DNA from 3 places in the Arthrobacter sp. D5-1 genome. Region 1 is predicted to be linked to each of the others. Evidence: riboswitches for the same ligand, from Rfam matches in the RefSeq annotation. Region 1 holds a riboswitch; each other region holds the start of a gene.
The links. Region 1 has a riboswitch for thiamine pyrophosphate ahead of thiC (phosphomethylpyrimidine synthase ThiC). Riboswitches for the same ligand answer to the same signal wherever they lie in the genome.
Positions count from the first base shown of each region.

Region 2: another riboswitch for thiamine pyrophosphate. It lies ahead of thiO (glycine oxidase ThiO); the one in region 1 lies ahead of thiC (phosphomethylpyrimidine synthase ThiC).
Region 3: another riboswitch for thiamine pyrophosphate. It lies ahead of AYX22_RS19605 (ECF transporter S component); the one in region 1 lies ahead of thiC (phosphomethylpyrimidine synthase ThiC).

Region 1 covers NZ_CP014571.1:2,802,905-2,813,530, forward strand. Annotated here, with positions in the region: gene AYX22_RS12780 (ribonuclease HII) at 1-93, opposite strand, end outside; gene lepB (signal peptidase I) at 93-977, opposite strand; gene lepB (signal peptidase I) at 978-1,652, opposite strand; gene rplS (50S ribosomal protein L19) at 1,733-2,086, opposite strand; gene trmD (tRNA (guanosine(37)-N1)-methyltransferase TrmD) at 2,352-3,152, opposite strand; gene rimM (ribosome maturation factor RimM) at 3,153-3,707, opposite strand; gene AYX22_RS12810 (RNA-binding protein) at 3,837-4,079, opposite strand; gene rpsP (30S ribosomal protein S16) at 4,081-4,500, opposite strand; gene AYX22_RS12820 (hypothetical protein) at 4,735-5,187, opposite strand; gene AYX22_RS12825 (VOC family protein) at 5,308-6,180, opposite strand; gene AYX22_RS12830 (amidohydrolase family protein) at 6,258-7,340, opposite strand; TPP riboswitch at 7,425-7,532, shown strand; gene thiC (phosphomethylpyrimidine synthase ThiC) at 7,528-9,381, shown strand; gene AYX22_RS12840 (alpha/beta hydrolase) at 9,364-10,086, opposite strand; gene ffh (signal recognition particle protein) at 10,151-10,626, opposite strand, start outside.
Region 2 covers NZ_CP014571.1:3,207,273-3,217,898, reverse strand. Annotated here, with positions in the region: gene AYX22_RS14730 (RNB domain-containing ribonuclease) at 117-1,613, opposite strand; gene AYX22_RS14725 (TM2 domain-containing protein) at 1,726-2,667, opposite strand; gene AYX22_RS14720 (ferritin-like fold-containing protein) at 2,824-3,492, shown strand; gene thiE (thiamine phosphate synthase) at 3,536-4,219, opposite strand; TPP riboswitch at 4,247-4,365, shown strand; gene thiO (glycine oxidase ThiO) at 4,361-5,626, shown strand; gene thiS (sulfur carrier protein ThiS) at 5,623-5,859, shown strand; gene AYX22_RS14700 (thiazole synthase) at 5,864-6,661, shown strand; gene AYX22_RS14695 (4a-hydroxytetrahydrobiopterin dehydratase) at 6,695-7,030, shown strand; gene AYX22_RS14690 (hypothetical protein) at 7,113-7,415, opposite strand; gene AYX22_RS14685 (DUF3107 domain-containing protein) at 7,451-7,675, opposite strand; gene AYX22_RS14680 (TetR/AcrR family transcriptional regulator) at 7,726-8,460, opposite strand; gene moeB (molybdopterin-synthase adenylyltransferase MoeB) at 8,467-9,669, shown strand; gene AYX22_RS14670 (glutamyl-tRNA reductase) at 9,748-10,626, opposite strand, start outside.
Region 3 covers NZ_CP014571.1:4,247,512-4,258,137, forward strand. Annotated here, with positions in the region: gene AYX22_RS19595 (energy-coupling factor transporter transmembrane component T) at 1-789, opposite strand, end outside; gene AYX22_RS19600 (ABC transporter ATP-binding protein) at 786-2,381, opposite strand; gene AYX22_RS19605 (ECF transporter S component) at 2,381-3,001, opposite strand; TPP riboswitch at 3,078-3,214, opposite strand; gene AYX22_RS19610 (NUDIX domain-containing protein) at 3,443-4,141, shown strand; gene AYX22_RS19615 (DUF4235 domain-containing protein) at 4,178-4,438, shown strand; gene mnhG (monovalent cation/H(+) antiporter subunit G) at 4,537-4,929, opposite strand; gene AYX22_RS19625 (monovalent cation/H+ antiporter complex subunit F) at 4,919-5,197, opposite strand; gene AYX22_RS19630 (Na+/H+ antiporter subunit E) at 5,194-5,760, opposite strand; gene AYX22_RS19635 (Na+/H+ antiporter subunit D) at 5,757-7,340, opposite strand; gene AYX22_RS19640 (Na(+)/H(+) antiporter subunit C) at 7,337-7,837, opposite strand; gene AYX22_RS19645 (Na+/H+ antiporter subunit A) at 7,834-10,626, opposite strand, start outside.

The DNA.
Region 1 (10,626 bases):
CTTGGCCTTGGTGGCGGGCTTGGCGCTCTTCTTGGTCTTGGCCGGGACTTTGACCTGCGTCTTGCCCTTGGGGCCGGCAGCCGTTGTTGCCATTATTTTGCCGGGGTGCTTTCGGGGACATCGCGGAAGACGTCCGGAAAGTTGTCGAGGTAGGTCCAGCGATTGACGGGCCAGGCTATGACAGTGGCCCTGCCCTCAATGTCTTCAATGTTGATGAAGCCGCCGTTGCTCTCCTGGTGGGCCCGTGAGTCCGCCGAATGATTGCGGTTATCGCCCATCACCCACACCTTGCCCTCCGGAACCACAATGTCGAAGGCATTCGGCTGCGGTATCTCGGCCGGGTTGATGTACGTCTCATCCAACGGCACACCATTAATACTGACACGCCCTTGGGCATCGCAGCAGGAAACCCGGTCCCCGGGAAGCCCAATGACACGCTTGACGAGGTGCTGCTCATTGTCGTCGGCAGCCAACCCCACAAACTCCAGCGCGTCCCCCACCCAGTCCATGGGGCCGGCAGGCTCTTTGGCTACCGGCGTCAGCCAGTTCTGGGAGTCCTTGAACACCACAACATCTCCACGTTGCAGGGCGAAAGGTTCAGGGACCAGGAGGTTGATGAAGATGCGGTCGTTGACGTCGAGGGTGCTTTCCATGGACTCCGACGGAATGTAGAACGCCCGGAAAAGGAAAGTCTTCAGCAGGAAGGACAGCACCAGCGCGATGGCCACCACGGTCACAATCTCTTTGACCCAGACCAGGACAGGGTTCTTGCGGGGCTTCTCCACTGCGTGGGCGCCGCCCGTCGATTCACGGGCGGCTGTCTTGCCGTTGCCGGGGGCAGCAGCTGCGTTGCCGGAACCACCTGACGCGTCGTCGGGTTGGCGCGGTTCATCCACCCCGGCGGCAGGTGCCGTTCCGTCCGAGACCCGGGCGTCGTCGTCGTACCGCTCGGGATTCTCTGGAGCCTTGTCCGGCATCTACTGTCCGTTCTTCGATGTTTCGGCCTGCGTAGAGCGAGGCATCTCTGCAAATCTATCAAGTGGCCAGATGATCTGGACCGGCCGTCCTATCACCCGTTCCACAGGAACCATACCGCCGCCCGGCGCACCCAGCAGTCCCCGGGAGTCTGCGGAGCGGGAGCGGTGGTCACCCATCAGCCACAGGCGGCCCTCGGGTACCATGACGTCGAATTTCTGCTTGCTGGGTGCATCCCCTGGATACACATAGGGTTCCTCAACCGGCTGGCCGTTGACTGTGAGGTGGCCACTGGGATCGCAGCACTGGACGCGGTCCCCTGCGACGCCGATGACCCGCTTGACATAGGTGGTGTCGCTGCCGGTCAGTCCAAACCACTGGCTTGCAGCCGAGACGGCGTCAACAAAAGGGCCTTGTCCGCTGCTCAGCGGCGCGAACGAGCCACGGCCGTCGAAGACCACGATGTCACCGCGGCGGATCGGCTCGGAAGTAAAGGCCGTCCGTGACACCAGGATCCTGTCCCCTGCCCCGAGGAGCGGCTCCATGGATTCGGATGGGATGTAGTAAACGTCCAGCCACAAGGACCGGACCAGTCCGCTGATGGCCACGGCGAGGACCAGTGCAAGGAAAACAAAACGCCAGCCCTGTTTCCGGGGCTGGCGTTCTGATGTGTCCATGACTCGTATCCCTGTTGCGTTGCGGATTGCTCCGGAACAACCGGGCACGAATCCTGGACCCGTTACATAAGTCGCAGGACTTACTTGGCGAAGTCGCGCTTTTCCTTGATCTTCGCAGCCTTACCGCGCAGTGCGCGCATGTAGTAAAGCTTGGCGCGGCGGACGTCACCCTTGGTGACGACCTCGATCTTCTCGATGATCGGGGAGTGTACCGGGAAGGTGCGCTCTACGCCGACACCGAAGGAAACCTTGCGCACGGTGAAGGTTTCGCGAACGCCGTCACCCTGGCGGCCCAGGACGAAGCCCTGGAAGACCTGGACACGGGAGTTCTTGCCTTCAATGATGTTGACGTGAACCTTGAGGGTGTCACCCGCGCGGAACTCAGGAACATCGTTACGCAGCGAGGCTGCATCTACGCTATCGAGGATATGCATTAATCCACTCCTGGTGAACGCCACAGGTCATTCACTTTGGGTTACGGCAGACAAGCCCGGGGCACGAAGGGCCGCCGGAAATCTCCGCCGAAGTTTCTTAGTGTCCGGCTCCGCCACTGATTGGCGCGGCCGGGTTGTCCGACTGTTGGCTGAACTCCCCCTGTGGCAGGTGTCAGCCCAGTAGACACAAGGGTTAATTCTGCCATATGCGCTGCCATCGGGCCAACTGTCACGACTATTGAACTTTCGACGGCGGCAGCGGACCTCAGATTGCGGCGTCGCCGCCAGGGCGGGGACGCAAGCGACCGTCGACGACGTCGTACCCGAGGTCAGACAGGGCGTTGCGGTCAGCGCGGCTCAAGGTACCGGCGTCGAACGTTTCCAAAAGGTCCGGACGCCGCTCTGCGGTCCGCCGGAATTGCTCGTGGCGCCGCCATTGGGCGATTTTTCCATGGTTGCCGCTCAGCAGGACAGCAGGGACGTCATGGTCGCGCCACGCGGACGGCTTGGTGTAGACGGGGTACTCCAGGAGGCCGTCCGAATGGGACTCTTCCACCAGTGACTCAGGGTTTCCCACCACGCCGGGAAGGAGCCGGCCGATGGCTTCGACCATGGCCAGCACCGCGACTTCGCCGCCATTGAGCACGTAATCACCGAGGCTGACGGGCCGGACAGTGAAGTGGTCCCGCGCCCAGTCGATGACCCGTTCGTCGATGCCTTCATACCGCCCACAGGCGAAGACAAGCTGCTGCTCCTCGGCGAGCTCATAGGCGAGGGCCTGGTTGAACCGCTCCCCTGCCGGCGACGGAACAATCAGTACCGGCTTGGACCCTTCAGGAGCACCGGCCACTGATTCAAGGGCCTGTGCCCACGGTTCCGGCTTCATCACCATCCCGGCGCCACCACCATAGGGTGTATCGTCCACAGTTCTGTGCTTGTCCGTGGTGAACGCGCGCAAATCGTGGACGTTGAGTTCCAGCAGGCCATCCTGGCGGGCTTTTCCTATGAGGGAGAGCTCCAGCGGTGCAAGGTACTCCGGGAAGATGCTGACAACGTCAATCCTCATTCAGGCTTCATCCCCCGTGCCGTCCTCGGGCTCCCCGGATGAGTCGTCGTTGACTTCAAAGAGCCCGGCCGGCGGGGTGATCAGGATGTACCCGTCCTCAACATTGACTTCGGGAACGATCTCCTCGACGAAGGGAACCAGGATTTCCTTGCCATCGTCCGTCTTGACCATCAGCAGGTCCTGGACGGGCAGGGTGTTGAGGGCGGCCACCTTGCCAACCACCTGCGAACCAACACGCGCCTCGAGGCCGACCAACTCGTGCTCGTACCAGCCTTCGTCGTCGTCTTCGTCGTCAAGTTCTTCGGTCTCGATGAAGAGCTTCGCACCACGGATGACTTCCGCTTCGTTGCGGTCGGCGATCTCCTCGAAGCCCAGCAGCAGAATGTCCTTGTTCCACCGGGCACTGCGGATGGTCAACGGGCCGGCCGATGCCGGTTCCACAATGAACTCGGTTCCTGCGACGAATCGCTCGGAAGGGGCGTCGGTGAGCACCTGGACGGTCACCTCGCCGCGGATGCCATGGGGTTTGCCGATCCGGGCCACCTGGAGCTGCATGGGTTCCTCTGAATTCTTGTGTACCGCGCCGCCGGGCAGCCACGGTGATGAAAGGGTGGATAAAGCAATCCGGCCCCTCCACCATATTCGGTGAAGGGGCCGGACCTAAGACAAGCAGTGCTGAGCGCGTTACCGGCGGCGGTCGGTGTCGACGACGTCGACCCTGACCTGCTCGCCACCTGCCAAGGCTGCAACCACTGTGCGCAAAGCGCGTGCGGTGCGTCCTTGACGGCCGATCACCCGTCCGAGGTCCTCCTGGTGAACGCGCACCTCAAGGGATTCCCCGCGGCGGTTGTTCTTGGCACTGACCTTGACATCCTCAGGGCTGTCAACGATCCCACGGACCAAGTGTTCGAGCGCTTCTGCCAGCAACTTACTCAGCCTCGGTGGTCTCTGCTTCAGCCTCGGCCGGAGCTTCTGCTTCGTCCTTCTTGGCCTTCTTGGTGATGGCTTCCGGAATGATGACGGAACCCTTCTCCGGTGCTACGAAGGCTTCCTTCGGAGCTTTGGTCTTCAGGGTGCCTTCCTGGCCCGGGAGGCCCTTGAACTTCTGCCAGTCACCGGTGATCTTGAGGATCGCAGCAACCTGCTCGGTCGGCTGGGCGCCAACGGAAAGCCAGTACTGGGCGCGCTCGGAAGCGACCTCGATGTACGACGGCTCTTCGGTGGGGTGGTACTTGCCGATTTCTTCAATGGCACGGCCATCGCGCTTGGCGCGGGCATCCATGACGACAATGCGGTAGTACGGTGCGCGCATCTTACCGAAGCGCTTAAGGCGAATCTTTACGGCCACTTTTGTGGTCACTCCTGTTTCTGAAACGAGGTGAACCCGACGTTCTGCACCCGTGGGGCGGGCCATACTGGACGGTTCGAAGGACAAGATACGAGCACGGAGAGAGGGGCCGCACCGATCGAGTACCTGTCTATTGTGCCAGATGCCCGGAGCAAATACGACTTACGCCACCTGGGCCCGTGTGTTGTTGCTCACCCGCGGGGTGCAAGGTGCGCCCATGCCCGGGCGGAAGTGCTATTCGGACCAGACGTAGAGCCCGGCGCGCTCCACCTTTTCAACATCGGTTGCCAAGGCAGCCAACTGCTGGACGTACTGGCGGGATTGGGCAGCGTCGAAGGGCATATCGTCCTGCGCAGCCCAGGCTGCGGCAACGTCATCGAGGACATTTGCCTCGCCTTCGCTCTCGTACGTCAACAGCTCGGCCAAGGCCCGCACCATGGCTTCGGGGACACCCAGAAGCGCATCGCTGGTGACATCAACCAGGGCAAGTTCGTAGTCAGCACCGGCTGCGTGGACCGCCTGGCCGGCAAGGTCACCCAGCTGCTCCACTTCGAAATCGGTAATGCCGTCAATCCTGACGGCGGGGCCGGTGACATCCGCGCCCTTATCCAGGGCCGCTGCCCTCTTGAGTGCTTCATCGTGGGTGGCTACAAAAATTTCGGCAAAGCCCATGGAAAGTACTCTCATTCCTTCGTGCTGACGGGGCGGCGGCACAAAACCCGGTTGGATCCGTGCCGTCACTGCCCAGCCTAATGCAGGAGTGGGCGGCGCAACGGGAGTGTGCCGGCGCAGCAGGAGTGGCGCTGCTTAGCGGACGGCAACCCGCAGTTTGTTCCGCCACGGATCCTCGAACTGGAGTTCGGCGCCGGTGTGGTGGTTCTGCACTCCTGCGATCTTCAATCGATCCGCAAGCGCCGCTACGTCGTCGGCGTCGGGGACCTCAATGAGCACTTCCCCCAGGCCCAGCGTGTCCTTGCGGGGCCCGGCGCCGCGGCTGTTCCACACGTTCATGGCCATGTGGTGGTGGTAGCCGCCGGCGGAAACGAACAATGCCTGGCCATGCCAGCCCGCGGTCCGCTCAAAGCCCAGGGTTTCCACGTAGAAGTGTTGGGCAGTTCCGACGTCACCGACTTGCAGGTGGACGTGTCCAATTCCGGCCGCCGCCTCGCGCTGCCCGGTCACCGCGGCTTCACTCAGGTGCTGCTCGAGGAATCGCTGCGGAGGCAAGGCAACATTGTCCATCACCACATTCCTGCCATCCCACTGCCAGAGTTCACGCGGCTTGTCGTAGTAGAGCTCAATGCCATTGCCTTCAGGATCGGTAAAGTAGAACGCTTCGCTGACCAGATGGTCGGCACTGCCCGCGAACGCTCGGGGCTCGTACTCGGCGGCGGTAGCAATGGTGGCAGCCAATGAAGGCTGGTCGTCGAACAGAATGGCCGTGTGAAACAGGCCAGCCTCCCCACGGCCTGGAATCTGGAGACCGGACGCCGGGGCAAGATGCACCACGGGCTTTCCGAGCCGCCCCAGGTAGAGCCCGCCATCCTGCTCGGCCACCACGTCAAGGCCAAGGGCGCGCTGATAGTAGTCGCTCATGACAGCCATGTTGCCGACCTTGAGCATGACGGTGCCCATGGTCAGTTCGGCAGGCAGAAGATCCTGGCTGAGTGGTGTGGTCATGTGACGCTCCCGGGTTCGAGGTGCCGCTCATCAGCACCTTTCTACTTCTCTAAATTACTTGAAGCTTCAATTTATTCCTAACGGACCAGTGAACCGCGCAGCACGATGTGTTTAAGGCTGGAAACAGTTTCCAGCTCGATCCGGGGATCCTCGGAGCACAACACGACGTCGGCACCCGCCCCTTCGCTGATGCCCTCGGCCCCCAGCCACTCCCGGGCACGCCACGCCGCGGCGTCCAGGACCGCGGCCGGCGGCAGGCCGGCGTCGTGCAGTTCCTTCATTTCGTCTGCGATCCTGCCGTGCTTGATCACGCTGCCGGCGTCCGTGCCCGCATAAATGGCCACGCCTGACTCAAAGGCCTCCAACACCCGCTCGCGCCGACGCTCCCAAAGCCGCACCATGTGGTCCGCATAGTCAGGAAACTTTGGGGCAGCCTGGGCAGCAATGTCCGGGAAAGTCGCAATGTTGACCAAGGTGGGAACGATCGGCACGGACTGCTCCACCAAGCGCGGAATGTGTCGCGGCAGCAGGCCCGTGGCATGTTCGATGCAGTCGATGCCTGCATCTAGCATGTCGTCCACTGTGTCCTCGGCAAAGCAGTGGGCCGTCACCCGGGCACCTTCATCGTGGGCGGCAGCGATGGCATCCTTGACGATTTTGGCGGGGAAAGAGGCAGCGAGGTCACCCACGCCACGGTCGATCCAGTCCCCCACCAACTTGACCCACCCGTCTCCATCCCGCGCTTCCTTCCGGACGGTCTCCACGAGTTGGCCGGGTTCGACTTCATGCCCCAAACCGCGGAGGTACCGCCGGCTCCGGGCAATGTGCCTACCTGCCCGGATCAACCGGGGAACGTCCGCGCGTTGCTGGACCCAACGGGTGTCACTTGGTGATCCGGCATCCCGTATCAGCAGAGTCCCGGCGTCGAGGTCAGCGTGGGCCTGCGCAAGGGTGGTCCGCTCGTCAACGGCGCCACCCACACCCAAACCGATGTGGCAGTGGGCATCAACGAAACCCGGGAGGACCCAGCCATCCAACACCAGGTCCGGTGTGGCCGTGGGGCGTTCGAACGTCAGGACTCCGTCAACAGACCACATCCCTTGGCGCTCTTCGTCCGCCGAGACAAGCACAGATCCGCTGAATTCGATGATGGTGGCCATATCAAAAGCCTAGTCCGCAGCGGCGTCCTGGACGCTGGTTCGTTCATGTGACTGGGTGCCCGTTGTGAGCTGTGGTAGCTTCGTCTACGACCACACGGGGGCCCCTGCAGGGGCTGAGATCGGACTGATGCAGTCTGCGACCGTTGAACCTGTCCGGGTAATGCCGGCGAAGGAAGTGAGTAATCCTTTGAGCACCACAAAAACACAGCACAGCCCTGCCCAAAACCGGTCCGGCTCCAGCGCAAGGACGCCGGAATCTGTGACCCAGTCGCTGACATCCCATTCATTGGCCTACCTGGAGGACCCGGACCACGGGATCCGGGTGCCCGTCACCGAGATCGCCTTGGAACCGTCTCCCAACGGCACAGCCAACCCGGCGTTCCAGGTGTACCGCACTGCGGGCCCCGGCAGTGATCCCGTTGTGGGGCTTGAGCCTTTCCGCGCTCCATGGATCGAAGCCCGCGGTGACACCGTGGCTTACCGCGGACGGGAGCGAAACCTGCTGGACGACGGCAAGTCAGCGGTGCGGCGCGGGGAAGCATCAGCAGAGTGGAAGGGCACCCAACCGGTGCCCCGCCGCGCCGTCGAAGGTAAAACCGTCACGCAGATGCACTACGCCAAGCAGGGCACGGTGACTCCCGAGATGCAGTTCGTCGCGTTGCGGGAAAACTGTGACGTTGAGCTGGTCCGCAGCGAAGTTGCCGCAGGACGGGCGATCATTCCGAACAACATCAACCACCCCGAGTCAGAACCGATGATCATCGGCAAAGCCTTCCTGGTGAAAATCAACGCCAACATCGGCAACTCTGCAGTGACGAGCTCCATCGCGGAAGAGGTGGACAAGCTGCAGTGGGCCACTCAATGGGGTGCCGATACCGTCATGGATCTCTCCACTGGGGACGACATCCACACCACCCGGGAGTGGATCATCCGCAACTCCCCGGTCCCGATCGGGACGGTCCCCATCTACCAGGCGCTGGAGAAAGTCAACGGCGAGGCGAACAAGCTGACGTGGGAGATTTTCCGGGACACTGTGATCGAGCAATGTGAGCAGGGCGTGGACTACATGACCATCCACGCCGGCGTGCTCCTGCGCTATGTGCCGTTGACCGCCAACCGGGTCACGGGAATTGTCTCCCGTGGCGGGTCGATCATGGCGGGTTGGTGCCTGGCGCACCACCAGGAGAACTTCCTCTACACGCACTTTGACGAGCTCTGCGAAATCTTCGCCCAGTACGACGTCGCCTTCTCCCTGGGCGACGGCCTGCGCCCGGGTGCAACCGCCGATGCCAATGACGCAGCCCAGTTCGCCGAATTGGATACCCTCGCCGAGCTGACACAGCGGGCGTGGGAGTTCGATGTGCAGGTGATGGTGGAAGGACCTGGCCACGTGCCGTTCCACCTGGTCCGGGAAAATGTGGAACGCCAGCAGGAACTGTGCAAGGGAGCCCCTTTCTACACCCTTGGGCCCTTGGTCACGGATGTCGCTCCTGGTTATGACCACATCACCTCAGCCATCGGCGCCACCGAGATTGCCAGGTACGGCACCGCCATGCTGTGTTACGTGACCCCCAAGGAACATTTGGGCCTTCCCAATAAGGACGACGTCAAGACCGGTGTCATCACGTACAAGATCGCAGCCCACGCCGCCGACCTGGCCAAGGGCCATCCCGGGGCCCACGAGCGGGACGATGCCTTGTCCAAGGCCAGATTCGAGTTCCGTTGGCGTGACCAGTTTGCCCTCTCCTTGGACCCCGTCACAGCAGAAGCCTTCCACGACGAAACGCTGCCGGCGGAACCGGCCAAGACCGCCCATTTCTGTTCCATGTGCGGCCCCAAGTTCTGTTCGATGCGCATCAGCCAGGACATCCGTGACGAATACGGATCAGAAGAGGCGCAGACAGCCATTGCGGAAATGTACAGCGGCATGCGCGGAAAGAGCCAGGAATTCCTGGCATCTGGCGGAAAGGTCTATTTGCCGGAACTGCAGGTACCCGGCAGCCCGGACACATTTGAGGCCGGCTCAGGAAGCCTGAACTGACATGGCCCGTCCGACGTCACCAACAAACGATCGGATGATGTGATCCCCGTCCACTGAATCCTGGGGCCGGTGCCCTCCCGCAGCAACACGGCGGAGGGCTCCGGTTTCCTGGAGGTAACCGGCAATTTCCTCATACAGGGGTTCCCAGCCACCCGTGAGGACCAACGTGGGGACACCGGGCACGATGTGCAGCGGGGCCTCCCAAGGCGGGGCCTGGAGCCTGAGCCTGCGGGCTGAACGGCGCGCTTCGGGAGTATCCAGTCCCCCCGTTTCGGCAGAAAACGCCCGGCGGTAGTACTCACGTTGGTAGTCGGCGTCGTTGAGCTGGCTCCGTACATCGAACAGGGGTTCCATAAGGGCCCGATGGGAGGCTGTGGCCGGAAGCTCGGCTGTCAGGGACAAACAAGCAGGCTCAACCAAGCTCAGCGAGTGCACCAGGTCCGGACGTTCTATGGCAGCCAGCATGGCGGAGATGGCACCTTGCTCGTGCGCTACGACGTGGCCGCCACCCGTATCCGCCAGGGAATTGATGACAATGGCAACGTCCGCGGCAACGCTCGATCCCACGGGTTCTGCTGCAACGTCAAAGCCATGCCGGCGCAGGAACAGCGCGTCATAAGCGAGGGCCATGCCGTGCTGTTTCGGCCATGCCGCAGCACCAAAGCTGCCCAGGCCGTGAACGAAGACTACGCGCTGCTTATGCATTGGTTCAGCCTATTCCACGGCCCTGACATCCCAACTGCGACGCGGTGGGGATGTCAGCCGCGGCCTATTTGCCGAGGAACTTATCGAAGCCCTTGGGAAGGTTGAGCGATGAGGGATCGAACTCTGCCGCGCCTTGGCCGAAAGCGGCACCCGACGGTGCTGCCGAGGCTGCGTTCGCCCGCTTGGCTTCGGCATCGCGCAGTTCCTGTGCTGCTTTGGCAGGGTTGCCTGAACGCGCCTTCTTCTTGGGCGCATTCTTGCCGCCCTTGCGGCTTCCGCCGGGGCCACCAAGGCCAGGCATCCCGGGCATCCCCGGCATGCCGCCGCCCTGCGCAAGTTTCTTCATCATCTTCTGGGCCTGGGCGAAGCGCTCCAGCAGGCCATTGACCTCGGACACGTGGACGCCTGAACCCTTGGCGATACGGGCGCGGCGTGAGCCGTTGATGATCTTGGGAGCGACGCGTTCGTGCGGCGTCATGGACCGGACGATTGCTTCGACGCGGTCGATCTCCTTTTCATCGAAGTTCTCCAGCTGCTGAC
Region 2 (10,626 bases), 400 kb from region 1:
GTAGGGGCGGGCTTGTTGACTTCAAAAATTAACTGAATCAACGACCGGGCATCCATTACTACAGGCCCAGTCTATCCTCTGGGAGCCATAAAGCCCGGATCATGGGTTCACCGGGGTCAGTGCTGCAGCTCGAACCTGATTTCCCGGCTGGCAATATCCGCCGTGACAAGGCGTACCCGCACTTTGGTTCCGGACTCCAATTCGCCGTCGCAGCGTGCGGTGACGGCCGGTTCCGCGATCTGGACGACCCCATACGGACCGCTCCCGTTTCCGTTGGCTTTATTGCCATTGCCTCGGTTGCCGTTGCTGTTTCCATTGGCAGGCTTGGACCCTGAAATCACCACGGCATCGAACTCCTGGCCCACGTGGTTGGCTACCAGTGCTGCTTCCACCGTGTCCAGAGCCGCACGCTCAAGCCGACCGGCCACTTGGTCCGAGGCTGCCATGATCTCCGGCAACGAGGGCAGTGCGTCACGGGCCCACCGCGGAATGTCCTTGTGGTTACTGAGGGCCTCGCAGATGACCAGGACGAATCTGTCAATCAGGCGTCGCAGCGGTGCTGTGGTGTGGGCATAGGGAGCCCCGATGGCCGCTTGGATCACTGTGTCAGGCACCTCGCCGTCGAAGGGCGTGTAACCGGCGCCCCTGAACAGCGTCCCGGCCGAGTGCAGGATGGCCAGCTGTTGGGGGTCGGACGCATCCAAGGTGCGCAAGTACTCGCCGTAGCTGACCTGGCCATCCCACGGTTTGCCCAGCGCAGTGGTTTGCCGCTTGAAATGCTGCAGTGAGCGTTCGTCCGGGGCGGGCATCGTGCGGAGGATGCCAACTTTGCCTTCCAGCATCAGTTGTGCGGCAGCCATTCCGGTCATCAGAGAGATCTGTGCGTTCCAGTCTTCCACCGGCAAAGACGGGGCTGCAACGATCCTGTACCCGCCGCCGTCGGTCGCCTGGACGATTTCCTGTTCCGGCATGTTGAGGCTTGCGCCGCCGCGCAACCGTTCCAGCTCGACGCGCTTCAGTCCCACTTCCTTGAGGAGCTGAAGAACAGGCGGGGCGGTGCCGTCGTCGATCTGCTGTTGGGCGCCTTTGTAGCTCAGCTTGGCCCGGCTGCGGACAGCAGCCCGGGCAACGGTCACGGACATGACCTCTGCATCAGCGCCGAGTTCGAAGTTCCACACAAAGGCACTGCAGTCCTGTTCGGCCAGCAGGCTTCCGGCGTTTTCACTGATGACCTCGGGGTGCAGTGGGATCCGGCCGTCAGGTGCATAGAACGTTTGTCCGCGTAGCCGGGTCTCGGCATCCAAGGCTCCTCCGGGAGCCACAAAGGACGGCACGTCGGCGATGGCGTAGAGGACCTTGTAGCCGTCTCCGGAACGTTCAATGAACAGGGCCTGGTCCAAGTCAGTCGAGGTAGCGGGATCAATGGTGACGAAGGGGATCTCCCGCAGGTCCTGATCCGGCAGCCTGAGGTTTTCCACGGCCCGCTCTGCCTCTTGTACTGCCTCGGCAGGGTACGCGGTGGGGAGTTCCAGTTCCGTCCTCAAGGCCGCAAGTGCTTCAGCGAGCTGGTCCGACGAATCGTCGACGTTGGGTGCTATCCGATGATGTGACACGAAAATCAGGGTAGCCCGAAACCGGCGGATAGTCTTGGCAGCCGCACGCAAAAGCCCGCTGCCCCAAGGGGCAACGGGCTTTCGGTAAAGCTGGTTCTGACCAAACAGGCGGTTAGCTTGCCGGTGTCAAAGTGAAGGTGGCTGCCTTGTCTCCGAAGTCATTGTTGATCACCACTGTGGTGGGACCATTCTTGATGTCGAAGGCGATGACGCCCTGCTGTACGTCTCCGGCTGCGACATCGCCGGAGACGAGACCGCCCAGACCGTTGTCAAGGAAGATCCGGTCGCCCTCGTTGCCGTCAGCATCGAAGGCATCGAAGTTGCTGGGCGCGGCGAAGCTGGATCCGGCGATGGTCTCCCAGGAAACCTCCAGCAGGAGGAACCCGCCGTTGAGCGGCTTCATGTAAGCCATCTCCGGGATTTCGGTAGCGTATCCGGAGTTAAGGACGGTGACCTTAACGGTGTTGCCCTCTGACACCGTGACCTCGAAAGCGTTGCCATCGGTGGCGGTGCCTTGGGAAGGGGCAGTGGCCTCCTGTGAAGCTGACGGTGCGGCAGGGACAGGCGTGGCCTGTCCCTGGACCGCGGCAGCCACCAGCGTCAAAGACAACACCGTGGACACGATCCCAACAACCAGGCCGGCGAACCAGACAACGAGCGTGATGATCCAGGCCTTCTTCTTGTTTTCCGGATAACCCTGCAGCGGGCGGCCTTCCTTATCACGTGCGTTGCCGGTCAGCGTGATGATGAGGTCCACGATGGACCAGATGCCGAGTCCGCCCGCAGTGAGCAGTTTGGCAATGCCGGTCCCGATCTTTCCCAAGTAAAAGCGGTCAACACCGAGGCCACCAAGGAGCAAGGAGAGGATCCACGTGACCATGAAGGACTTGGCCGGAGTACCCGTGCCGGGAACACCATAAGGGCTGGAATCCGGGCCGGACTGGTACGTCTGGGGTCCGCCTTGGTACTGGGCGTCGAAAGCACCGGGTGCAGGGGGAACTGGTGGGGCACCGTTCCCGTTGTGGGGCGCGGGCGGGTAGCTCGGATTAGTCATTGATCATCCTTCGGGGGGAGTGGGTGCGAGGAGGAGGACACGCGGCCTGCGGGCAGGCCAGACAGTCAACTCACTTCCAGTCAGCCTAGTGGGACCAACGCTGCTGAAGGCAATCTCCGCGGGCGGGGTGTGGAGAGCCGGGGATAGTCTTGGATTATGGGCACTTCGACGGACGTCGCACCTTCTGCCGGACAACTCGCCGCGGAACTCCTGGGCGCCATGGCCTACGGCGAGTTGTCGGCTTTCGGCCGGCTTTCGTTCGATTCCCGATACGCCCCCACACTCCATGACCGTTCAGTGCTGGCAAAAATTGCCGTCGGTGCGTACGGAAACTTCGCGCTGCTGAGCGATCGGCTCGCTGAAATGGGCCTTGATCCGGAGGAAGCCATGCTGCCGTTCCAGCGTTCCTTTGACCACTTCCATGAACGCACCAAGCCCGGGGACTGGTTCGAATCCGTGATGAAGGCATACGTCATCGACACCGTTTCCTCGGACTTCTACCGGGCTGTCGCCACTTTCCTCGATGGTACAACGCAGCAGTTCGTGGACCGGGTTGCCTCCCCCGACCAGGCAACCGAGGTACTTCGTGTCCTGCTGCGGCGGGCCTTGGCCGATGACCCACGACTGGCCTCACGGCTGGCGTTGTGGGGCCGGCGGCTGGTGGGGGAAGCGCTGACACAGGCGCAGAGGGTAGGGACTGAGCACCCACAGTTGGGGCCGGCACTAAAAAGTGGTGGCGATGCCCGCGCCGCAATTAAAAGACTGACAGGCGAGCTCGCCGGGCGTCATGCCCGCCGGATGACGGCGCTGGGCCTCACTGCCTAGCGGTATGACCGGGCTTATGCCTGAAAGGCTCCAACGGCCAGGCTCAGGCTGCGTCCAGCGCCTCCAGCAGCGACTTGGCTGCCGTCGTCGGATCCGAAGCCTCGGTGATGGCGCGGACCACGACGATCCGGGTGGCTCCTGCGGCCCGCACCTGCTCTACGTTGCTGAGATCGATCCCTCCGATGGCGAACCATGGCAGGTTCACGGCGCCGTCGGTGGTCTCGACTGCACGCTTGCTCGCTTCTGCGGCATATGTGACCAAGTCCAGTCCCACGGCTTCGCGGCCGGGTTTGGTGGGTGTCGCCCAGACGGGTCCTACACAGAAGTAGTCCAGGCCCCCCTGTCCCGGTGATGCCGCGATGGCGGCATTCACCTGCTCGGGGGAGTGGGTGGAAAGACCGATCGTGACGGACTCCGGAAGCAATGTCCGGGCCACCTTCAACGGGAGGTCCTTTTGCCCGATGTGGAACACCGGAGCCCCGGAAACACTGGCAACGTCGGCTCGATCGTTGACAGCCCACAGCCGTCCATGACGTTGCGCAACTCCGTGCAGGACCGCCAGCAACTCCAATTCCTCGGCAGCTTCGAGGGTCTTGTCGCGCAGCTGGATGATGTCCACACCGCCCTCGAACGCGGCGTCCACAAAGTCTTCAAAATCGCCTTGCCGTTTCCGCGCATCGGTGCACAGATACAAGCGGGCGGTGGCGAGGGCATCAGTCTGGGTCATGGAACCCAGAGTAGTTCCTCTAAACTGGGCACGTACTGCGGGAGCCGCGACGTTCGTCATATGACTGTCCGGCTGAGAGGGCTTAAGAGCCGACCGCTTGACCTGATCCGGCTAGTACCGGCGTAGGGAAGGAAACGCGCAATGGCAGTTCCCCGCCAAACCCCGCTCCAGGCCGACGTGGCCGTCATTGGCGGCGGCGTCATCGGGCTGGGCATCGCCCGCGAAGCGCGGCGACTTGGCCGCTCCGTGGTGGTGATCGACCCCGCACCGGCTTCGGGGGCTACGTTTGCTGCCGCCGGAATGCTTGCCCCCGTGAGCGAATTTCACTACCAGGAGGAAGATCTCCTGGAGTTGATGCTCGAATCGTCCAGGCTGTGGCCGTCTTTCGCGGCAAGCCTGCCCCGCGGAGGGGAAGACACCGGATACCGCACGACGCCGACACTTGCCGTGGGTGCCGATGCCGCGGACCGCAGGGCACTGGCAGACCTCCGTGCTGTACAGCTTGCTGCGGGCCTGGGGGTCGAGCCGTTGTCCCTGCGCGACGCCCGGGATCGCGAACCCCTCCTCAGCCCCCAAATTTCCAGTGCCTTCGACGTTCCCGCCGACCATCAGGTCGATCCCCGCAAGCTGGCGGCATGCCTGCTCTCGGGACTGGCACGCCACGCGGCCAGCGACTACACGTGGGTTTCGGGCGCCGACGATGGGTTTGCCGTGACTTCCACGGCGCGCCGCTTGCTCTGGGACGGAGGGCGGGTCTCAGGAGTGGAACTCGAGTCCGGCGCCGCTGTCCACTCCACCGAAACGGTGGTCGCCAACGGGCTGGGTGCGGCAGACCTGGAAGGGCTCCCCGACGGGCTTAACCTTTCCCTGCGGCCGGTATATGGCGACATCCTCAGGCTTCGGGTGCCTGAACACCTCCGGCCCCTGCTCACCTCCACCGTCCGTGGGATGGTCCGTGGAGTGCCCGTCTACATCGTGCCCCGGGACGACGGCACTGTAGTCATCGGGGCCACCCAGCGCGAGGACGGACTGTCGGCAGCGTCCAACGCGGTCTCAGCCGGGGGCGTCTACCAGTTATTGCGGGACGCCCAGGCCCTGGTCCCCGCAGTGGCGGAACTTGAGCTGCTCGAAGCAACGGCCCGGGCCCGCCCCGGCACTCCGGACAACGCACCGCTGCTTGGACGGGTCGTTGGCCCCCGGGGGGATGTTGATGGTCTGGTGATCGCCACAGGATTCTTCCGGCATGGTGTCCTCCTGACGCCCGCGGCCGCACGGATCGTGGGCGGGCTGATCAACGGCACGTCGGACCCCCGGTGGGCATCATTTTCCCCGGACCGCTTCGCGGCCACTTCATCCACAGCGCGGGCGCTTACGCCGGCACACGCTCCCAGCAAGGAAACAGCATGAACATCAAACTCAACGGATCCGATCACGCCGTGCCGGAGGATGCTTCAGTCAGCACCCTGGTCACGGCCGTCACCGGCCGCGCCCTGGACCACCGCGGACAGGCAGCCGACGGTGGCAAGCTGGGCGTCGCCGTCGCCCGCAATTCCGAGGTGGTGCCACGCAGCCAATGGTCCGCAACGGCGCTCGCCGACGGGGATGAACTCGAACTTGTTACCGCAGTCCAAGGAGGCTGACATCATGACGACAGCAAACACAGAGGTCATTACTGACGCCTTGGTGATCGACGGCGTCCACTTCGGATCCCGCCTGATCATGGGGACGGGAGGTGCCCCGAGCCTGGACGGTCTAGGCGCTGCGCTCCTGGCGTCCGGGACTGAGCTCACCACAGTAGCCATGAGGCGCTACTCACCCGCTGAAACAGGATCCCTCTTCCAACTCCTGGTGGACCACGGAATCCGGGTGCTGCCCAACACCGCCGGTTGCTTTACTGCCAGAGACGCCGTGATGACCGCTGAACTGGCACGCGAGGCACTGGAAACCGACTGGGTGAAGCTGGAAGTCATCGCCGATGAACACACGCTCCTTCCAGACGCAGTGGAACTCGTCGAGGCAACGGAACAGCTGGTGAATCGTGGATTCAAAGTCTTCGCCTATACCAACGATGATCCCGTCCTGGCACTGCGCCTCGAAAACCTGGGTGCCACCGCAGTGATGCCCCTGGGCTCGCCGATCGGAACCGGTCTGGGGATCCTGAACCCGCACAACATTGAACTCATCGTGTCCCGGGCCTCAGTACCCGTGGTGCTCGATGCCGGAATAGGAACCGCCTCCGATGCCGCCCTCGCCATGGAATTGGGCTGCGACGCCGTGCTTCTGGCCACCGCTGTCACCCGGGCGCAGAACCCGGTGCAAATGGGTGAGGCCTTCAAGCACGCCGTGATCGCCGGTAGGCTGGCCAAGCAGGCAGGACGGATTCCGAGGCGTGAGCACGCTTTGGCGTCGTCGGCCATGGAGGGCCGGGCAGAGTTTCTCTAAGTGTCCGCCGGGTCTCCGGGAGAAGGAGCAGCAGTGGCAGGGAACCATGACCATCTGACCCAGGCGGATGTCGACGATGCCCTCCGGGAGCTACGCCACTGGAAGTACCAGGGCGGCCTGGTAACCGTCTATAAAACTCCGACGGCGGCCGAAGCGCTGGCCCTCATTGCAGCGATCGGAGAAATCGCCGAACACCAAAACCACCATCCGGATCTGGAATGGCGCTACAACAGGGTCCACCTGCGGTACCTGTCCCACGACGCAGGCGGAAAAGTCACCCAACGCGACATCACCGCTGCGGCTTCCGTGAGTGAAGCCGCAGCGGCGCTGGGTGCAACCGCCCAGCCGGAGCGGTATCCGGAACCCTGAACCCGAACCATTGTGACAAGGCTTTAAGCGACAGTGACCGTCGCCCGAGGGCGGCGGTCACTGTCGTGTGTTCTTGTTGCTGCTAGAGCTTGAGCGCCTTGGTGAGCGCCGCAGTATCGTGCCGGGTGCGGGTCCGGCCCAGGAAGACCACCACCGCTGCGGCGGCGGCAGTTCCCAGGACGATCGGCAAGACCCAGGGAATCCAGGTTGCCCCGGGCTGGTAGCCCAGGCCGGCACTGATGAACGCAATCCAGCCCAGGGTGCCCACAGCCACCGAAACACCGGCCGGCAAAGCGATGCCGTACTTGCCGTGCCTCTTGTCGTTGGCCCACACGATGAAACCGGTGGCTATGGTGGCCAGAACCACCACGACGAGTGAAAGCATGAAGACTCCTTTGCGGACTGCGTTATGCGGAGGGCCTAGAGGGCACCGAAGCCGACGCGGCGGACTTCCTCTGCGCCGATCTCCACGTATCCCAGGACGCTGCCGGGAACGATGATCTGGCGGCCCTTTTCATCGGTCAGGCGCAATTCCGAGCCCTTGGACACGGCCTCTGCCACGATCTTGGCCACCGCGTCTGCATCCAAAGCGGATTCGAGCACGATTTCACGGCCAACGTTCTGAATGCCGATCTTTACTTCCACAGCAAGGCCTCCAAGCCAATCAAGTATTAAGTCAGTCCTCTATTTGTAGCCTAGGACTCTTTGGGGAATCGACTGATTCCGCGCCAAGCTAAACGATAGATCAGATCACTGGCCACATCGAGGTCAAGGTTTCCGTCCGTTTCAAGCCAGTAGCGTGCGCTGACCTGCGCCATCCCGGCCAGACCACGGCCCAGGAGCTGCGCCTCCAAGGGAGGCAGCTTGGTGTCCTCGGCAATAACATGGGCCACCGCATCAGCGAATGTTTTGTTGAACGTCTCCAAACGGGAACTGACATCGGGATCGTTGATGAGGTCAGATTCGAAGACGAGCCGGTGGGCTTGGTCGTCATCAGCGATGAACCGGTAGTAGGCCCGCATCACGGCCTTCACGCGTTCCTTGTTGTCCGAGGTGGAGTTCAAGGCGCTGAGCATCAGTTCAGTCAGCGCGGCCAGGTGGCTGTCCAAAAGGGCCATGTAGAGCTCACGCTTGGACGGAAAGTGCTGGTACAGCACCGGCTTGCTCACGTGGGCAGCCTCGGCGATCTCGTCCATGGCGGCACCATGGAATCCGTTGGAGACAAAAACTTCCAACGCCGCATTCAGCAACTGCGCACGGCGCTCGTCGCGCGGCAACCTTGGTGAACGCGTTGAAACAGCCCGTTCCTGCTTGGCCGGTGCCCCATCGTGTGCCCTTGTGCCGTCAGCCACAGTCTGCCGCCTTTCCTTTGCAGTTATGACCACTCTACCGGTGGGTAATATGACCGGGCGGCATCGGCAGGCATACATTGGGGTATGGCCTCAATTGTTGCTGCCCGCCCTGCTGCGCCCGCTGTCCTGCCGCCCCTTGTTGAACCGGCCGTCGAACTCACGCCGGCCGAAGTGGAGCGATACTCCCGGCATCTCATCATTCCCGAAATCGGTGCCCTGGGCCAACGCAGGCTTAAGAATGCCAAAGTGCTGGTCATAGGCGCCGGCGGACTTGGTTCTCCGGCATTGTTGTACTTGGCTGCGGCCGGCGTTGGCACACTCGGAATCGTTGACGACGACGTAGTGGACCTCAGCAACCTGCAGCGCCAGGTCATCCATGGCGTGAAGGACGTGGGCATCCCCAAGATCGAGTCGGCCCGCAACGCCATCAACGAACTTAATCCGCTGGTCAACGTCGTCCTGCACGACATCCGGCTGGACTCATCCAACGCCTTGGAGTTGTTTGCGCAGTACGACCTCATCCTCGATGGCGCGGACAACTTCGCCACGCGTTACCTGGTCAACGACGCCGCCGCCATCCTCGGCAAGCCCTATGTCTGGGGCTCCATATTCCGCTTCGACGGCCAGGTCAGCGTGTTTTGGGCCGAGCACGGACCCACTTACCGGGACCTCTACCCTGAAGCTCCTCCCGCCGGTTCGGTGCCTTCCTGCGGCGAGGGCGGAGTGTTCGGCATGTTATGCGCAGCGGTTGGTTCGCTCATGGTGACCGAAGCCGTGAAGCTGATCACCGGCGTCGGGCGTTCACTGCTGGGACGGGTAGCGCTTTTTGACGCACTTGGCGGCAGCTGGCGCGAGATCAGGGTATCCAAGGACCCGGAAGCCGAACCCATCACGGAGCTGACGGACTACGAAGCTTTCTGCGGTGTGACGCCTTTGGCAGCAACCGACCAGGAACACACTGTGTCCGCGAAGGACCTTGCAGCGATGCTCGCAGAGCGGGAGGCGGGGGAGCGGGACTTCGACTTGGTGGATGTCCGGGAATCGGGGGAGCACAGCATCGTCAGTATTGACGGTTCAGTCCTCATCCCGCAGGGCCGTATTCTCTCGGGTGAAGCGTGGGTGGAGTTGCCCCAGGACAAGGACATCGTTTTCCACTGCAAGGCCGGCACGCGCTCGGCTGCTGTGTTGGAGGCTGCGCGGAAAGCGGGTTACACGCGGGTCAGCCACCTCGACGGCGGTATCCTCGCCTGGGTGCGCGACGTCGAGCCGGCGAAACCCGTTTACTAGGTCGTTTTTCGCCCCCAGCCGTGCCTGGCAGTCCCACATGAGCGGATGCCTGGGGCTCGAGGGCACGGCCCCGTCTGCTCAGGCGCTCTCTGAGCGGAGCTGCTGGTGGTCCACGGGGCATTCGGCGGCCGGGGTTGCAGCCTGGGGCTGTTCCACCTGGATTCCGTAGAGTGCCTCGAGGGCTGCGACGTAGTCATCCTGCTGTCCGTTGGCGGCAAGTTCGCGTGCACGGACTGTGGGGATGTGGAGGAGCTGCTTGACCATGCGGCGGAGTGCGAACTCCACTTCTTCGGCGGCGGCCGTGCAACCGTGGCGGGCGCGGACCTTTTCCATCTCGGCGTCCAGGACGTTCATGGTGTGGCGGCGAAGCGCCACGATGGCCGTGTCCACGGAACGCGCTTCGCGTTCGGATTCAAAGGACGCGGCAGCGCCGGTGACGATTGCACTTGCCTGGGACAGCGACTCTGCTTGTTCCTGGGGTGCGGCGAGCCGAACGGACTCAAGCGTCAAGAGCTCAACGCCGTCGAGTTCGCCCACAGCGGGATCGAAATCATGGGTGAGGGCAAGGTCGATGGCGATCAACGGCTTGCCCGACTGTGCACGGACACGGGCGAGGTCTGCGGCCTCCACACGGTTGTCCGATCCGCTGCAGCCGATCATGACGTCAGCTGCGGCAACAGCGGCTGGGAGAGTGTCGGCGTCGAGCGCTGTTCCACCGCGGGTGGCGACGAAACCTTCGGCGCGGCCGGACGACGAGTAGACGGAGATATCAGTACAGCCGCGTTCCCGGAGAAGGGACATCGTGGCGCCTGCGTATGCCCCGGTACCGAAGACCACGACCTTCTTGGTGGACCAGTCATCGTTCTCGGCGAGATCGGTTGCGAGGTCCAGGGCGACGGACACGATCGAGAGGCCCCGGGAACCGAGGGCGGTTTGCGCGCCAACATCCTTGGCGGT
Region 3 (10,626 bases), 1.4 Mb from region 1:
CCAGACGAAGCTCCACGTTCCAGCGCCGAGTGCCGTCAGGACTGCACCCGCAGCGATGACCACACCGCCAAGGACCACCCAGGCGTCCAGAAGCGAATAGGTGGATTCGCGCGCCCAGGTCCGTTGACCGCCGCCGAAGCCGCGCGCTTCCATGGTGACTGCCAGCCGCGAAGCCCTCCTCACGGCTTGGACCAAGAGCCCAAAGCTCTGGCCCAGCGTGGCTTTCAGCCGTTGGAACGGACTGCCCTGGGAACCGACTCCGCGGGCACGGCGGGCCATGCCGATGGTCTGCCACTCCTCTGCCATGAGCCCAACCAACCTCATGGCAGCCAAGGATCCCAGGACAAAGCGGTGCGGCAACTTGGCCTTCTGGGCCAGCGCATCTGCCAAATCAGTGGGATCCGTGCAGGTCATCAGCAGGATTGCCGGTAACGCGATCGCCAAACCGCGCAGCATGAAACCCAGCCCCAGCTCAAGGGAACCTTCGCTGATGGACCAGAGTCCGACGTCGAGCAGTACAGCGCCGCTGTCCGCCGCCACAATCGCGGTACTCCAGCCGCCGATCGCAGCGGCGATGATCAGCGGCCAGGCGCGCTGCCACAGAAGCCTGAACGTAAGCCCGGCCAACGGAAACAACGCCAGCTCCGCAACCAACGCCGTGGACGCCGATACCCAGTCGATGGACAGGGCCAGCACCAGGGAAATCAGAAAAACGGACACGAACTTTGCCAAGGGGTTGGCTCGGGTCAGCAGGGCACGATTCCCGCGGAGGTTCAGTGCATCCCTCATGCTGCACCAGCTTCCTGATGCGTGGCTTCACCGTGCTGTACCGGGCCGAGCCGCAGCTCCGTTCCGCCGAGCACTGCGCTGAATTCCTGGTCGTGGGTCACGGAGACCACAGCCGTTCCGGCGTCCAGCAACTCTGAAAGGAACGACGCCAACTCCGCCCACGTGTTGGCGTCCTGGCCGAACGTAGGTTCATCGAGCACCAGGACTTCGGGGTGCGCGGCAAGCACGGTGGCCACCGAGAGCCGCCGCTTCTCACCGCCGGAAAGGGTGTAGGGGTTGGCGTCCACCAAATGCGTCAGCCGCAGCCGCTCCAACAGTTCGTCCACCCGTTCTTCGCCGTGGCCTAAATGCCTGGGCCCAAACATGAGCTCGTCCAGGACCTTGCCTGTGACGAACTGGTGCTCCGGCTCCTGGAACACCGTCCCGATCCGTGAAATCAGCTGGTCTGCTTTCCACTTGAACGGGTCAATACCGGCCCCTTTGGAAAGCTCGACGGCGGCACTCACTGTACCGTCCACCGGCGCTAAAAGGCCGGCCAACGTGAGCGCGAACGTGGACTTTCCAGCTCCGTTGGCTCCAGTGATGGTCAGTGCTTGGCCGGCCCTGACCTGCGCGGTGATTCCCGTTTGAACCGGGACGGGCGGGATGGTCTTGAAGCCCTTGCGCCGCGGCTTTTCCCGGGAAACTGCGAGGTCCTGGGCCGCGAGGAGCAGTGGGGCGGTGTGGGGTTGGCTGCGTCGTTGGCGGGTGGCCGGTACGTACCCCGGCACCCAAACGCCGGCAGCCATCAACAGGGTGCGGGCCTCGGACAGGACCTTGTCCGGCGGGCCGTCCAAAAGGACCCCGCCCGTTGCCTGGCCCGTTCCCGCCGCCGCCAGGGCACCCGGCTGCAGGACCACGATCCTGTCCACCAAGTCCTTCCACACCGACACACGGTGCTCCACCACCACCAGCGTTGCGCCGGTCTTGTCCAGGCAACGCCGAACAGCATCCCGAACCTCCAGCACTCCGGCCGGATCCAGGTTGGCCGTGGGTTCGTCCAAGAGGATCAAGCCGGGACGCATCGCGAGAATCCCCGCCAGCGCAAGGCGCTGCTTCTGCCCCCCGGAGAGCGCCGCCGTCGGGTGGTCCAATGCCAATCCGCCGCCCGCGGCGGTACGCAACCCGACGTCGTCGAGCGCTTCATGGACGCGGGCCCAGATCTCCTCTCGCGGCACGGCAAGGTTCTCCGCACCGAAAGCGACGTCGTCACCAACCCGCGACAGGACCACCTGCGTCTCGGGGTCTTGCTGCATGAGACCGGCGCGGCCCCGCTGTTCCCGCGGAGCAACGCCGTCGATCAGCAGGGAACCTGACTCGTCCGAGTCGTCTTCCTCATCCCCCAGCACCCCCGCGAGGGCGTGCAGCAGTGTGGACTTGCCGGCGCCTGAAGGCCCCAGCAGCAACACCCGCTCGCCCGGTTCAATCCGGAGGTCAAGCCCATGAATGGCGGGAGCGGACCTGCCGGCATGCCGCCAACCCCAGCCCTCGGCGGAGATGGCGGCAGGCCTCACCGGGCTGCTGTTCTTGCTGCCGCTCTGCGTGGCGGGCATCAGCTGAAGACAGGCTCCGACGCGGCCTTGCGCGATGCGAAGGAGCTCAGGACGCCGGTTTTAGCCAAGCCGCGGGTGGCAACCCAGGACAGGGCGCCGGCGATGATGGCACCCGAGATGGTGGTGAAAGTGATGTACGCCAGTTTGTCCACTGCCTCGTAGGCGATGTTCCAGCCCCACGGGAGGAAGGAGTCGTTCAGGCCGCAGAAGAGGCCCGCACCGGCACCGGCGAGGAGGGCCGTGGGCAGGTTGAACTTCTTGTACCGGAAAGCGGCGAAGATGAGCTCTGCGCCCAGACCCTGCAGGACACCGGAAATCAGGACGGTGGTGCCGTATTGGGAACCCATGATCAGCTCACCGGTGGCCGCGACAGCTTCGCAGAACAACGCTGCGCCCGGTTTGCGGATAATGAGCATTCCCAGGACTGCGGGGATCATCCAGCCACCGGCGATCAGGCCGGTGAGCGGCGGATACGTCGCGTTCATGGGGATGGATACCAGCGCGGCGCCCTGGGACCAGGCCCAGAAGATCACGCCGCCTGCGATGGCGATCAATGCCGCCACAACGATGTCTACAACACGCCAGTTATAACTGGTCTTCTTCACGTTTACCGTGGTCATTTTCTGCCTCCTGAGGTTACAGGAGGGGAAAGTGCTCCCCGGATTTCCCATCGGCCTGCGCCGCCTGGATCCGGACACTCTGAGAAGCTCGACTCCCTTGCGCCGGTACTAACCGGATCAGGTTCGAGGGTCTGCGGCTGTCCGCACTCTCAGCGCCCTCGCGTCTCCTGCATCTCTGCAAGGTCCGACGGCGGCGCTCCCCTGTCGTTATCAAATCTGCCCTGATGGGCTGGTTCAGTTTACACCTGCCCGTGTTGTGGGCGATGGTCCGATGCCGGCCGGTGGTCACAATCGGGCGATCCGGGGGCCCGTGCGTGGGGTTGCGTGCGTTGCGGGGCCCGCTCTGCACCCCTCGCGCCGGTTTTGGCCTGTACATCCGGCCCCACAACGAGACCTGAGAGAATGATCCAGCAGACTCGACCGCGGCAAAGGGGCACTTTCATGACGGACCTACCCATTCAGGATCACCCTGCCGGCGAGGGCACCATATCCGAGCCCCGGCTTGCTGCCAGTGTCATCCTGCTCCGTGATGCCCCGGGCGGGATAGAGGCGTTCGTCCAGCACCGGGTCAGCACCATGGACTTCGCCGCCGGAATGGTGGTCTTCCCGGGCGGCCGGGTGGATGCTGCGGACGAGTCAGGCTGGGACTACCCAGCGGACCTGCTTCAACGCCACGCTGCCGCCTGGCGTTCGAGTTCCATCGCCACCGGCGCCACCTCAACGCAGGCCGAAACCAACGCAGGGACGGTCCTCACCGCCGCAATCCGCGAAGTCCAGGAGGAGTCCGGGCTCAGCATCAGTGCCGCGGATCTCCGCCCTTGGGCCAACTGGATCACGCCTACGGACATGCCGAAGCGCTTTGACACCTACTTCTACGTTGCCAGGCCTTCCCCGGGAGCCGAGCCGCAGCATCAAACCACGGAGGCCTGGCAATCGTTGTGGATGCCAGTAGACGGAATCCTGGAAGCGGAAGCGGCCGGGACCCTGAAGCTGATGCCGCCCACCTATTACCTGCTCAAGGAAATCGCTGAGTTTGATTCCGTGGATGCTGCCTGGTCGGCAGAGCACCCCGTTGTTCCCGTGCTGGCCCCTGTTGGGTCCTTGGCAGCGTTCCTGAAAGAGCGCGAAAGCCGACGCTGACTCTGGAGTCGGCCCACGGACGGCTAGGCTGGGGGCATGAACCTCTTCTTCAAGCTGATCGGTGCCGGAGTAAGCCTCGGAGCGGGCTTCGTAGGCACCAAACTCGTCAACAAAGGGTGGGAAAAGGCAACTGGCAACAAACCACCCCTGGGCAACGACGACATGGAAACGAGCTTGCGTTCAGCACTGACTTTTGCGCTGATCTCAGCCTTCGTCAGCACCTTGATTCAGGTGTTGGCCAGCCGTGGCACACAGCGTGCCATTGCACGTTTCGCCAAGTCACACGACATCGTCTAGCCCGCAACCACAGACAGCAACGCGGGGTCGCTTTGCCTCCACCTGATGGAATGAACCAGTGGACGCAAGGCGACTCCGCGTTTGTGTGACCGGGACTTTTAGCGGTCGTTGCGGGGTTCTTGCCCCGCAGCCGCCCGTTGCACAACAGCCTCGAGTTCGTCCTTGGTGAGCATCTCGCGGTGGCCATGCTTGGTGCGGTAGGCGGAGCGACCCACCATATGGGCGGACACAGGTGCCGTCAACAACTGGAAAATCCATGCCACCAGCAGAACCGGCCAAACCCACCACGTTCGCATCTGCAGGCCAATAGCAGCAAGCATGAGGAACAGTCCCAGCACTTGGGGCTTGGTGGCTGCGTGCATGCGGCTCATGAGATCCGGGAATCGCAGCAAACCGATGGCGGCACCCAAGGACATCAAGGCTCCCACCACCAGGAAAACTGCGGTGACAGCATCGATCACGACATCCACGCCGGTGGCATCAGGACTCATTGTTCTGTTCCCTCCGTTCAGCCACGAAACGTGCAACGGTCACTGATCCGATGAATCCGATCACCGCGAGGGCTACCAGCAGCATCAGGTTGTTGAGGTGCCTGTTCATCGCCATGTCGATCGCCAGTGCAGCACCCAGGATGGCCAGCAAGACATCCGATGCCAGGACGCGGTCCAGCAGGGAAGGGCCGATCGCGATGCGGACAATCGCGCCCGCGGCAGCCAGGCTGAGGATCACCGCCGTGACCACAAGGATGATCTCCTTCATCGTGCTGCCCCTTCCATTCCCGGACGTACTTCAGCGTTGAGGGCTTCTACTTCTTCGCGCGTGCCCATGATCCGGATCAGCCGCGCTTCAATGATCTGGACTTCCTCGCGAATTTTGTCGATGTCCGCTTCTTCGTAGATATTGAGCGCGTGCAGGTAAAGCGTGGACGTCGACCGGTCCACCTCCACCACCAGCGAGCCCGGAATCAGCGAGATAACGTGCCCCGTGGCCGTCACCATCAGGTCCGAGTGGCTGCGCAAGGGAACGGCGACGACGGCGCTGCGCACCTTGGGTCCCTTGACCACGGCCAGGAACAACACCAGGAAGCTCGCTGCCACCACTTTGGCGAGGAACATCAGGGCGAAGGGAATGGCGCGCAGGATGTTGAACCTGCCGCTCAGTTCCACTGGTGGAAGGTAGAACAGCTTGGCTACCAGCACGGCTATCAGCGCACCGAACAGCAGGTTTCCGGGACTGAAGTCCCGCCACAATGCGCCCCAGACAATGACCAACCAAATGAGCAGCGGGAGTTCGGTGCGGAACGAAATGGGCTTACGGCTCATTTGGCATCACCCGTCTGTGTTTCCTCGGGCGGCCCAAGCGGTGGCACCTCGACCGAGTCGCCCAGAACCGAGTGGATATAGGCCGAACGATCCAGCATGATTCCTGCGGAACCGTCAGCCACCTGGAAGAGCGGACCGGCGAAGACCGTCAGCGCGACACCGAAAACTACCAGTCCCGCCGTCGAACCAACCATGGTCCGCGGCAAGACGCCCACGTTCCGGGGATTCAGGAGAGCTGGGTCCGGATACTCAGCGTCTTCGGGCTTGCGCCAGAAGGCCCTGTTCCACACGCGGGCGATGGCCAGCAGCGTCAGGAGGCTGGTGACAACGCCACCCACCACCAGCGTGATGGCCAAGGGTGTTCCCAAATCCACGCCGGCCTGCAGGAGGCCCAACTTTCCCAGGAAGCCAGAGAACGGCGGAATACCTGCGAGGTTCATGGCCGGGACGAAGAACAGCAAGGCCAGTAACGGGGAAAGCTTGGCCAAACCACCCAACCGGTCCATGGACGAGCTGCCGCCCCTGCGTTCTATGAGACCTGTGACCAGGAACAGGCTTGTCTGCACGGTGATGTGGTGCGCCACGTAGAAGACGGCGGCGCCCAACCCTGCCACGGAACTCATGGCCAGGCCGAACACCATGTACCCGATGTGGCTGACCAGGGTGAACGACAACAGACGCTTGATATCGCTTTGGGCCAGGGCACCTAGGATGCCCACCACCATGGTGAGTAATGCCACCACCATGAGTGGAACATTCAGGGTGTCGCCGGGGAACAAGAGCGTTTCCGTACGGACCATGGCGTAGACACCCACTTTGGTCAGCAAGCCCGCGAACACGGCCGTAACCGGAGCCGGCGCCGTCGGGTAGGAGTCAGGGAGCCAGAAGGACAGCGGGAACACGGCGGCCTTGATGCCGAAGGCCACCAACAGCATGACGTGGAGGAGGTTTTGGGTGCCTTGGTCCAGTTCCGCCAATTTGATGGCAAGGTCCGCCATGGTGATGGTCCCCGTGGCCCCGTAGATCATGGCGATGGCGATGAGGAACAACACGGATGACACCACTGACACCACCACATAGGTGACGCCCGCACGGATGCGCGGCCCCGTGCCGCCCAACGTCATGAGCACATAGCTCGCCGTCAGCAGGATCTCGAACCCTACGTAGAGGTTGAAGAGATCACCGGTGAGGAACGCGTTGGACACGCCCGCCACCAGGATCAGGTACGTGGGGTGGAAGATCGAGACGGGTGCTTCCTGGTCGCCGTCGGCCATGCCTTGACCGGTGGCGTAGATCAACACCGCAAGGCTCACCACGGTGGAGACAACCAACATGAGCGAGGAGAACTGGTCCACTACCAGGACCACGCCCCACGGCGGCAGCCATCCGCCCAAGGTGACCGACGTCGTCCCGCCGTCCCATACGGAAATCAACAGGAGGCACTCGAGCAACAGCGTTGCACTCAGGATGCCGATGCTCACCACACGCTGCGCGGTGTGGTGCCGGATCAGCAGGAACGCAAGAGCGGCACCCAGAATCGGCAGGAGGACAGCTAGCGGCGACAGGTTTGCGAGATTCACGCGCTGCCTCCTTCCTGGTTCGGTGCCTTGCTCGGGGTTTCGGTTGCTTCGGGGTGGGTGTGGTCCGAGGTGGTGGCAGGGGTGACGGCGAACTCCGAGGTTTCCAAGGGCACAATGGCGTCGTCCTCGGCATCGAAGCTGGGCGTCTTGGCTACGCGACGGTCCTCAAGGTCATCCTGGATTTCGTCCTGCCGTGCCAGGACCCACGTGCGGTAGATGATGCCCAGCATGAAGGCCGTCACGGCGAAGGAAATGACGATCGAGGTGAGGATCAGAGCTTGGGGCAAAGGATCGCTATAGGCGTCCGGGCTGGTTTCCTTGGTGAACAAGGGTGCCAATCCGGCGTATCCGCCGGTGGTCAGGATCAGGATGTTGGTGGCATTGGCCAGCAACATCAAGCCCAACAGCACGCGCGTCAGGCTCCGCTCCAGGAGCAAGTAGATGCCGCAGGCGTACAAAACGCCCATGACGATCAGCAGGGTCAGGTTGATGCTCATGCGGTACCTTTCCCGGATGCGGCGGATTCAGCGGCTTCGCCTGCAAGGTCGGCGGCGTCTTCCTCTGCCAGGGGCGCGCCCTGGCCCTCAAAGTGTTCATCGATTTCGGCACCGAGGCTGCGGAGAACGTCGAGTGCCAGGCCCACCACCACGATGTACACGCCGATGTCGAAGATGGTGGAGGTGACAAACTTGACGTCTCCGAAGACCGGCAGCCAGAACTCGATGATCGCGCTCTGGAACACCTGTCCGCCGAGGAAGAGCGGTACCAGGCCCGAGGCTGCCGCCGTCGCGAGTCCCGTCCCCAAGAGAGTTCCGGCGCTGACTGTCGCAGCCTCGCTCAACTCGAACCGGCCGCCCGCAAGGTACCGGATGGTCAGGGCGAGGCCCGCGGTGAGGCCACCGGCGAAACCGCCGCCCGGAAGGTTATGGCCGGCAAGGAGGAGGTAGATGGAGAAGACGATCATCGAGTGGAAAATCAGCCTGGTCACCACTTCGAAGATGATCGAGCGGCGTTCCGGAGCCAAGGTGCGGCCCGCCACCAGCCACGCGTCGCGGCTGACGTCAGTGAACTTTTTGGCCACGGCCAGCGTGGCACCGTCCCGGGAGTCACGGTCGACGCCGGTGCGGCGCCCCACGCTGCCTTCCGGCACAGCCTCCGAGGTCTTGATCCGATCGCCGCGGCTGCGGACGAAGATCAGGCTGGCCACGCCCGTGGCCGCGATGGCGAGGACTGAAATTTCGCCGAACGTGTCCCAGGCGCGAATGTCCACCAAGGTCACGTTGACGACGTTCAGCCCGCCACCGCCCTCGTACGCCAGCCGGGGGAAGTCCAAGGAAACAGGGGTGGCCACGCGTGCGCCCATGGCGTAAATCGCTACGAAGATCATGGTGATGCCGAATGCCGCACCGATGATCACGCGGATCACCCGAAGCCTGCCACCGGTCCTGTCCCGGAGCTCTGCCGGCAGGCTGCGCATGGCGAGCACGAACGCCACCAGGACGATGGTCTCCACCAGCATCTGTGTCAGTGCCAGGTCCGGAGCGCCCTGCAAAGCGAACATGAGGGCAATGCCGTAGCCCGTCACCGACACCATGAGGACCGCAAGGAAACGCTTGTTGGCCCGGACAGCGGCCAACGCACCCACCACGATTCCCGCTCCGGCAACCATTTGCAGCGGAGAGTTGGGGTCGATGAAGTAGATGCCTTCCGGCAGCGGCTTGTTGGCCGCTATCAAGGCGGCCAGCGGTACAGCGAAGGCGACGGTGAGGATGACCGTCAAGTAGAAGTAGAGCGAACCACGCTGCGTACGGCCAGTGACCCAGACAGCGATGTCGTCCAGCGCGCCGATGGTGTGCTGGTAGGCCCGGTCGCCATCAATCCAGTCCGGAACCAGGCTTTGCGCCCGGGAAACGATGTTGCGTCCGTAGAACATCGCAGCGCCTGCCACGAACGTTACCGCTGTCAGCCCCAGTGCAGGGGTGAGGCCGTGCCACAAAGCCAGGTGCCCGGCGTCGACCGCGTCCGGCCGATCGGCGAACAGCGCCGCATAAGGCTGGATCCAGGTGTCCACAGGGGCCGGCCACACTCCGTAGGCAATGGTGAGCAGGCTCAAGATGGCAGGCGCGGCCAGGAACGCGGGCTTAATGGGTTTGAACGGCGTAGGGTCAACGCCCGGTTTGCTGGCGAACGCGCCCCACATGAACCGGGCGCTGTAGGCGAACGTCAGGATGGACCCGATCACCAGGCCCACCAGAATCCAGACGCCCCAGGCAGGTGCGTCATTGCCCGTGCCGTAGTGAACGAATGCTTCGAAGACTGATTCCTTGGCAACGAAGCCAGCCAAAGGAGGCACTCCGGCCATGGACGCTGCGGCGATCGCTGCCACTACTCCAAGGGCGCGGGATGAGCGGAAGACGCCGGAAAGCTTGCGGATATCGCGCGTTCCTGACTGGTGGTCAATGATGCCAACCACCAGGAACAGCGCGGCCTTGAACAAGCCGTGGGCAAGGAGCAGCCCGAGTCCGGCCAGCGCCGCATCCGGGCGTCCGAGCCCCACCACCATGGTGAGGAAGCCGAGTTGGCTGACGGTGCCATAGGCCAGGATGAGCTTGATATCAGTCTGCCGGAGGGCCCGGTACCCACCCACAAGCATGGTGGCCAACCCGAGCCCCAGGACAACCGGCAGCCAGAATTCCGACTCGGAAAAGCCCGGCGCCAGGCGCGCCACGATGTAGATGCCGGCCTTCACCATCGCCGCTGCGTGCAGGTACGCACTGACGGGAGTGGGGGCTGCCATGGCGCCCGGCAGCCAGAAGTGGAACGGAACCAGCGCCGATTTTGTCACCGCACCGGCCAGGATAAGTACGACGGCGGCCGTCACCGCACCCTGCATGGGCCCGGTCATGAGGGCTGGGGCTTGGTCCAAAATAGCCGAGATGCGGTAGGTTCCCGCTGCCTGGCCCATGATGATGAGGCCAACGAGCATAGCGAGGCCACCAGCGGTGGTGACCATCAGTGCCTGCAGTGCGGAGCGGCGTGCTGCCAAACGGGTACGCGCGTAGCCGATCAGCAGGTAGGACAGGATGGTGGTGAGCTCCCAGAAGATGAACAGCATGAGGAGGTCATCGGAGGTCACCAAGCCGAACATGGCTCCGGCGAAGGCCAGCAATTGGGCGCCGAAGCCGCCGAGGTCCGCGTCCTTGTTCTTGAAGTACCGGGCGCAATAGACCAGTACCAGGGAACCGACTCCGAGGATCAGGAGGGACATGATCCACGCCAACGGATC